2 regions of the Bradyrhizobium sp. AZCC 2176 genome follow, and region 2 is predicted to be linked to the other one. Evidence: predicted binding sites of a transcription regulator. Region 2 holds the regulator's gene; the other holds the start of a gene.

Region 1 (4,235 bases), 1.1 Mb from region 2:
GACCATCTCTTCCTCGTGGCGCATCGACTGCTGCGGATCCATCGGCGGCAAAAGCGCGCGCCGCCCGCCATATCCGTAGTCGGGCTGCGGCTGATAGGCCGGCGCTTGCTGATAGCGCCCGCCCTGCGGCGCGTCGCCGAACAGGAATTCGATGAAGCCGCCGCCCATGTTGGAGCGTTCGGCAGAGGCGATGCGCACCGGTGCGGGTTGTGCGGGCTGGCCTGCGTAGATCACGGCGGGGCCGGCCATTGGCGAGGCGTCGATCGCACTGGCCTCACTGGCGAAGCAAAGGCAAGACGCGCCCGCGAGGAGCGCAAGGGAGATTTTTCCGGACATCGACGTACTCTGTACTGTTCGTCATTTACGGGTTCGCGGCAGCGGCTCGACAAACGCCGTTGCACGCGATCAATACAAATCAAAACCTAATCGGTTTGGTAAACGGAAACGGCGTTTCGATTCACCACGACGACAATCGCGCGCTGATTTGTCCGGTAGCGTTTATTTTGCGTGAACGCGCATCCCTCATGGTTAATCGTTGGTATGCGGCCGCGGGCAAACCGCCACCACGACGCGTTCCGGCGTGAACCTCACGTTAAATCGCATCGGTTTAAAACACACGTGAAGTGAAGGGGTGGAAAAACTCATGTCGGTCAATCGCAAACGTTTTCGTATCGAACAAGCCATTCTGGGCGACGCGCCAATTGTCATGCCTGCCATCGAAGGCGGCGAGATCGGCCCGATGCATCGTGAGATCATGGCCGAGCTGCGCGCGATCCGTGCGCAGATGGCAGGCTTCGGCCACGCCCGTGACGGTTCGGCTGTCGCCACCGATATCGCACGCGAGACCGCCGATGCCCATGCGTTGCTGGAAACCTATCGCGCCCAGATCGAGCAGTGCGCGAAGCTGAAGGTCGAGCTCGATCTCATTCACGACGCCATCAACCGCACCAAGCGCGAAATCGCCACCCTGCACGGCAAGAGCTTTGACGGCCAGGAAATGGCCAAGGTCAATGGCGAGCTCGGCGCCGTCGTCGGCGGCACCGAACAGGCCACCCAGCAGATCCTCGAGGCTACCGAAGCGATCGATCAGGCGGCGACCGCGCTGTCCAAGAACATCTCGCCCGACCAGCAGAAGCTGCTCAGCGAGGACATTCAGGAACGCGTCGTCTCGATTTTCGAAGCCTGCAACTTCCAGGACCTCACCGGCCAGCGCATCAGCAAGGTGATGACCACGATGAAGTTCATCGAGCAGCACATCTACACGATGATGGACATCTGGGGCGGCGTCGACGCGATCAAGGCTCACGCCGCGCCGATCGTCGACACCCGCGAAGGCGACGCCAAGCTACTCAACGGCCCGAAGCTGGACGGCGACGCCGGCCACGCCTCGCAGGACGATATCGACGCCCTGTTCGATTGATCGGACTGGTTAACGCTGACTAAATAGAAACGCCGGCGAGACGCCGGCGTTTTTTATTTCCACGACCGTCACTGCTAGCGAAGCGAAGCAATCCATTCCCCCGCTTGCGGCGCGATGGATTGCTTCGTCGCTTCGCTCCTCGCAATGACGGAATTCCTTGGCCGCCTCACGCCCGCGGCGCGCAGCGGACATAGACCATGTTGCCGTAACGGACCGCGGCATCCTTGTCGATGAAGCGGGTGATCAGCACGCGGCCGTCGAACGAGACGATCTCGCGGTCCTGTTCGCCAGGGGTCGGGCCTGCCGGGCCGATATAGTTCTTGCCGCTCGGGCTGCCCTTGAGGCGCAGTTCCTGCGGGGTGGCCTGGTCGGCCAGATGCATGACCACGCCGCCCGACTGACCGGCGCTGATCACGTAGGGCTGCTTGCACTGGTCGCGCGCCATCTTTTCGGTCCGGGCCCGGTCATTGGGATTCTGGAACGAGGCGAGGCCCCAGCGGCCGACGATCTCGTCGGAGCGGATGGTGGCCGGCATATCGGGCGCAACGCCAGGCTCGGCGTCGGGAGGCGGACTGGACGACAGCGACGGCAGGCTCATGCTGCTGCACGCCGCCAGCAAGACCGTCAGCGCCGATGCGATCGCCAGATTGGCAACCGTACGCGCATTACGTGAACTGATCATCGCATTCCCCCGAGCAATTCCTGGCTGCTCCCGTCAAGCAGCCAACCGCAAAAAGTCTGCCGGAGCAATGACGTCCGTCAAAATTACGCCGCTGCACCGATCTGGTTTCCGTGGGAGCATCCTATATTGGCCTCAAGAAGGCCTTAACCCCCTTGTTTGCTTGACAGGATCAGCGCCAAGCCATATTCCCCGGCCCCACGTTTAGCACTCAAATACGAAGATTGCTAAGGATCGTGCTGTCCCGCCCGGGGCGGCGTCGAATACCCGGCATTCCCAGCCATTTTCGTGGCACAGACCTGAAACCACGCCTTCCACGGAACTTCAAGAGGAGACGTCATGGCTAAATCCAAATTCCGTCCGCTGCACGACCGCGTCGTGGTCAAGCGCATCGATGCCGAAGAGAAGACCAAGGGCGGTATCATCATTCCCGACAGCGCCAAGGAAAAACCGTCGCAGGGCGAAGTCACCGCCGTGGGCCCGGGCGGCCGCGACGAGGCCGGCAAGCTGATTCCGATCGACCTCAAGGTCGGCGACCGCGTGCTGTTCGGCAAATGGTCGGGCACCGAGGTCAAGCTCGACGGTGAGGAACTCCTGATCATGAAGGAGTCCGACATCATGGGCGTGCTGAGCTGAGACCAACCTGCATCACCGCACACCAGTCGTCATGCCCGGGCTTGACCCGGGCATCCATCCTCTTCGGAAGAGTGACGCGAAGGCGATGGATTGCCGGGTCAAGCCCGGCAATGACGAAAGAGCAGCGGCTGATTATCCCAATTTCAAGGAGCATATCCAAATGGCTGCCAAAGACGTTAAATTTTCCGGCGACGCCCGCGAGCGCATGCTGCGCGGCGTCGATGTTCTCGCCAATGCGGTGAAGGTGACGCTCGGTCCGAAGGGCCGCAACGTCGTGATCGAGAAGAGTTTTGGCGCACCCCGCATCACCAAGGACGGCGTCACCGTCGCCAAGGAAATCGAGCTCGAGGACAAGTTCGAGAACATGGGCGCGCAGATGCTGCGCGAAGTCGCCTCCAAGACCAACGACACCGCCGGCGACGGCACGACCACCGCGACCGTGCTGGCGCAGGCGATCGTGCGCGAAGGCGCCAAGTCGGTTGCCGCCGGCATGAACCCGATGGATCTGAAGCGTGGCATCGACATCGCGGTCCACGCGGTTGTCAAGGATCTCGAAAAGCGCGCCAAGCCGGTCGCCGCCTCTTCCGAGGTCGCCCAGGTCGGCACCATCTCGGCCAACGGCGACACCGCCATCGGCAAGATGATCGCCCAGGCGATGCAGAAGGTCGGCAATGAAGGCGTGATCACGGTCGAGGAGAACAAGTCGCTCGAGACCGAGGTCGACATCGTCGAAGGCATGAAGTTCGACCGCGGCTACCTGTCGCCCTACTTCATCACCAACGCCGAGAAGATGACCGCCGAGCTGGAAGACGTCTTCGTGCTCTTGCACGAGAAGAAGCTCTCCGGCCTGCAGTCGATGCTGCCGGTGCTGGAAGCCGTGGTGCAGTCCGGCCGTCCGCTTCTGATCATCGCCGAGGACGTCGAGGGCGAGGCGCTGGCGACGCTGGTGGTGAACCGCCTGCGCGGCGGCTTGAAGGTCGCCGCCGTCAAGGCGCCCGGCTTCGGCGATCGCCGCAAGGCGATGCTGGAAGACATCGCGATCCTGACCGGCGGTCAGCTCATCTCCGATGAGCTCGGCATGAAGCTCGAAAGCGTCACCATCAACATGCTCGGCCGCGCCGGCAAGGTGGTGATCGACAAGGAAAACACCACGATCGTCAAGGGGGCGGGCAAGAAGAAGGACATCGAAGCCCGCGTCACGCAGATCAAGGCGCAGATCGAGGAAACCACCTCGGACTACGACCGTGAGAAGCTGCAGGAGCGGCTGGCCAAGCTTGCCGGCGGCGTCGCCGTGATCCGCGTCGGCGGCGCGACCGAGGTCGAGGTCAAGGAGAAGAAGGACCGCGTCGAGGACGCCCTCAACGCGACCCGCGCGGCCGTGCAGGAAGGCATCGTGCCGGGCGGCGGCGTGGCGCTGCTGCGCGCCAAGAAGGCCGTCGGCCGCATCAACAACGACAATTCCGACGTCCAGGCCGGTATCAATATCGTGCTGAAGGCGCT
Region 2 (4,235 bases):
CACTCGCGGGCGAGATCGGCTGGAGCCGCAAACATCTGGTCGATCGTTTTCGATCCGAACTCGGTCTCGCGCCGAAGCCAATCGCGCGCATGATGCGCTTCCATCACGCCTGCCGGCTCGCCCGGGATGGAGGCTGTAGCGGCTGGGCCGGGATTGCGGCACACAGCGGCTACGCCGACCAGGCGCATCTCGTCCGTGAATTTTCAAGCCTCGCCGGCGAAACGCCGACGGCGTGGGCTCGCCGGCTGGCGCTCATTGACAGCCGCCTGCAAAGGCCGCTGGACGGGCTCGACGGCTCGATGTGAGCCTGGACCGTCCGGACGCGCGGTTCTTAAGTACGCCTGCGCTTCGTCAACATGGCTTCGTACTTGGCTTTAACGGCCGGCTCGTTGGTGTTGCCCAGAACCTCGTTGAGTTCGTCGTCTCGCGGGCCGCCATCCGGTAACAAATCTTCAAGCCGGCGCGGCGGTGCTTACGCATATTGGTGCGAGCTGCAACTAGCGAGGAGTTGTTCCGTGACCAGTCGAAGCGAAATCGAGCCGCCGCGCATCTATCCGACGATGCGCTGTCGCGATGCCGAGGCCATGATCCGCTGGCTGAAGGATGTAATCGGCTTCACCGAGTACGTCGTCTACCGCAAGGACGGCACGGTGCAACATGCCGAGCTTGCCTACGGCTCCTCGCTGCTGATGCTCGGCCAGAGCCGCGATGACGAATACGGCAAACTTGTCGGCGACATCGACGGCCGCCGCACCGATGCGCTCTACGTCGCCGTCGACGATCCGGACGCCCTGCACGCCAGGGTCAAGGCATCAGGCGCCAAGATCGAGATGGAATTGCACAACACCGACTATGGCAGCCGCGACTTCGCCTGCCGGGACCCGGAAGGCAATCTCTGGAGTTTTGGCAGCTACTGGCCGAAGACCGGTGAGAAACCGCTGAAGGGGTAAGCCGGCTCAGTTCGTGACGTCGGCGGCCGGCGCGACCTTCGCGCCGCCCTTGGACACCGCGACCAGCGCCGGGCGCAGTACGCGTTCGCCGATCATGAAGCCGGCCTGCACGACCTGGACCACGGTCCCGGACGGGACGGACGGGTCGGGCACTTCGTACATCGCCTGCTGGAAGTTGGGATCGAACTTCTCGCCCGACGGATCGAACTTCTTGACGCCGTTCTTCTCCAGCGTGTTGAGCAGCGAGCGCTCGGTCAGTTCCACGCCCTCGATGAAGGCTTTGATGCCGGGATCGGCGGTCTCCCTGGCCTCGGCCGGGATCGCGTCGAGCGCGCGCTGCAGATTGTCGGCGATATCGAGAATGTCGCGCGCAAAGCCGGTGATGCCGTACATCTTGGAATCGGCCACCTCGCGCCGCGTGCGCTGGCGCAGGTTTTCCATTTCCGCCAGCGTGCGCAGCATCTTGTCGCGCGCCTCGGCCAGTTCCTTGGTCAGTGCCTCATTCGATCCTTCCTCGGGATCGTCGGGCATGATGTAGGGTTTCGAGACCACGGGCTCGCCGGTCTGGGCCGGTTTCACCGCGTCATCATTCGGCCGGTTGGGATCGGTCATAAGACTGCCTTCTCAAAAAACGCATCTGGTTCGATGGGGATTTGTTAGGCGGGATATCGTGCTTTAATGGCCGAAAATCAAGCGCAACCACACCGGATTGAGGGCAATTTGGGGCCGGTTAGCCGCCCAGCATCCGGCTGACGATCCGGGCGGCGTAATCCACCGTCGGAATCACCCTTGCATAGTTCAGCCGCGTCGGCCCGATCACGCCAAGAACGCCGACGATGCGGCCCGCGGCGTCGCCATAGGGGGCAATGATGGTGGAGGAACCGGACAGCGAAAACAGCTTGTTCTCCGACCCGATGAAAATCCTGACACCTTCGGCACGCTCGGCCCGACCCAACAGATCGATCACGCCGCGCTTGGTCTCGAGATCGTCGAACAACGACTTGACGCGTTCGAGATCCTCCAGCGCGTGCAGGTCTTCCAGCAGGTTGGCGTGGCCGCGCACGATCAATTGCCGGTCCTCATGTTCGCCGCCGGACCAGCTCGCGATGCCTGCCGCGATCACCTTCTGGGTCAGTTGATCAAGTTCGGCGCGGCTTTGCGTCAGCGCGGTTTCGAGCTCGAGCCGCGCTTCCGCCAGCGTCCGTCCGCGAATCCGCGCATTGAGGAAATTGGTCGCTTCCGTCAGCGCCGAAGAAGGGACGCCGGGCGGCAACGTCAGCACGCGGTTTTCGACCTGGCCGTCTTCGCCGACCAGCACCACCAGTGCGCGTTCCGGCTCGAGCCGGACGAACTCGATGTGCTTGAGCCGCGAATTGGATTTGGCGGTCAGCACCACGGCCGCGGCCCGGGTGAGGCCGGACAACCGCGTCAACGCTTCGCCGAGCGCCGCCTCGACCGATTGCGCGCGCCCAACGGAAGCAAGTTGGCTCTGGATCGATTCCCGCTCGGGCTCGGTGAGGTCGCCGACCTGCATCAGCGCATCGACGAAGAAGCGCAGGCCGAGTTCGGTCGGCAGCCGCCCCGCCGAGGTATGCGGCGCATAGATCAGCCCGAGCGCTTCGAGATCCGACATTACGTTGCGGACGGAAGCCGGCGACAGTGGCATCGCGATCAGGCGCGAAATGTTGCGCGAGCCGACTGGTTCGCCGGTGGCGAGATAACTCTCGACAATTTGACGAAAAATGTCGCGCGAGCGCTCGTTAAGCTGGGCAAGCCCGGCAGGTGGTGCGATCAGGCCAATCGGATCGTGGTGGGCCACGGCTTAACTCCTTGGACAGCCCCTAATTTGTCGCTCCGGCGGGCCAATGACAAGCATCCGTTTCCCTGCCAAACCGGGCCAAAAGCCCTTGCCGCTGCGCACGCCCCCACCTACAAGCACCGCGAACGAATTTTCGCTCGATTTCGAAAGGATTTCCCATGCGGCCAAGCCGCCGTGCGCCTGATCAGTTGCGCCCCGTGTCGCTGGAACGCGGCGTGGTCAAATACGCCGAAGGTTCCTGCATGGTGAAATTCGGCGACACCCATGTGCTGGTCACCGCGACACTGGAGGAGCGGCTGCCGCCATGGCTGAAGGGCCAGGGCCGCGGCTGGGTCACGGCCGAATACGGCATGCTGCCGCGCGCCACGCTGGAACGCACCCGGCGCGAGGCCGCGGCCGGCAAGCAGGGCGGCCGTACCGTCGAGATCCAGCGGCTGATCGGCCGCTCGCTGCGCGCAGCCGTCGACCTCGAAGCGCTCGGCGAGCGCCAGATCACCGTCGACTGCGACGTGATCCAGGCCGATGGCGGCACGCGCACCGCCTCGATCACCGGCGCCTGGGTGGCACTGGCCGACTGCATTTCGTGGATGAAAGGCCGCAACATGCTCAAGGCCAACGTGTTGCGCGACAACGTCGCCGCGATCTCCTGCGGCATCTATCAGGGCACGCCGGTATTGGACCTCGACTATGCCGAGGATTCCGAGGCCGAGACCGACGCCAATTTCGTCATGACCGGCGACGGCCGCATCATCGAGGTGCAGGGCACCGCCGAGAAGACGCCGTTCTCGCAGGACGAGTTCCTCGCCCTGATGGAACTGGCGCGCAAGGGTGTCGCGCGTCTGGTGGACTTGCAGAAACTGGCCGTCGCGTAGTCTGATCGCACATGCACCGTCGAATCACCGGCGCCCTCGTGATCGCGACCCACAATCCCGGCAAGCTCGCCGAGATGCGGGAACTGCTGGCGCCGCATGGCGTCGAAGTGATCTCCGCGGGCGACCTGGGCCTAGGCGAACCCGAGGAAACCGGCCAGACCTTTCGCGCCAATGCCGCGATCAAGGCGATTGCGGCCGCGAAAGCCGCGCAACTCCCTGCCTTTGCCGATGATTCCGGCCTCGTGGTCGATGCGTTGGACGGCGCGCCCGGCATCTACTCGGCGCGCTGGGCCGGAGACGGCAAGGATTTCATGGTGGCGATGAGCCGGATCGAGCGCCTGCTGCAGGAGCGCGGTGCGACCACGCCGGACAAGCGCAAAGCGCATTTCGTGTCCGCGCTGTGCGTTGCCTGGCCGGACGGCCACCTCGAAGAGGTCGAGGCCCGCACCGACGGAACTCTGGTTTGGCCGCCGCGCGGCTCCGCCGGTTTCGGCTATGATCCGGCTTTCCTGCCCGACGGGCACGTCAGGACCTTTGGCGAGATGACCTCGATCGAGAAACACGGCCTGCCGCCGCTCGGCCTCGGCCTGTCGC

Evidence for each region. Region 2 encodes HrcA, which represses chaperone genes, less so after heat shock. Its sites were predicted from a motif close to GTTAGCACTCNCNNNNNGNGAGTGCTAAC; they were not measured.
Region 1: a site for HrcA is predicted at 2,303-2,331, ahead of V1288_RS17115 (co-chaperone GroES). Genes of this name have one in related genera too.

What each region holds. Positions count from the first base shown of each region.
Region 1 covers NZ_JAZHRX010000001.1:3,681,220-3,685,454, reverse strand. The annotation lists gene V1288_RS17130 (L,D-transpeptidase) at 1-336, opposite strand, end outside; gene V1288_RS17125 (protein phosphatase CheZ) at 644-1,420, shown strand; gene V1288_RS17120 (hypothetical protein) at 1,587-2,102, opposite strand; gene V1288_RS17115 (co-chaperone GroES) at 2,439-2,735, shown strand; gene groL (chaperonin GroEL) at 2,896-4,235, shown strand, end outside.
Region 2 covers NZ_JAZHRX010000001.1:2,564,642-2,568,876, reverse strand. The annotation lists gene V1288_RS11870 (helix-turn-helix domain-containing protein) at 1-305, shown strand, start outside; gene V1288_RS11865 (VOC family protein) at 516-950, shown strand; gene grpE (nucleotide exchange factor GrpE) at 957-1,562, opposite strand; gene hrcA (heat-inducible transcriptional repressor HrcA) at 1,681-2,769, opposite strand; gene rph (ribonuclease PH) at 2,928-3,641, shown strand; gene rdgB (RdgB/HAM1 family non-canonical purine NTP pyrophosphatase) at 3,653-4,235, shown strand, end outside.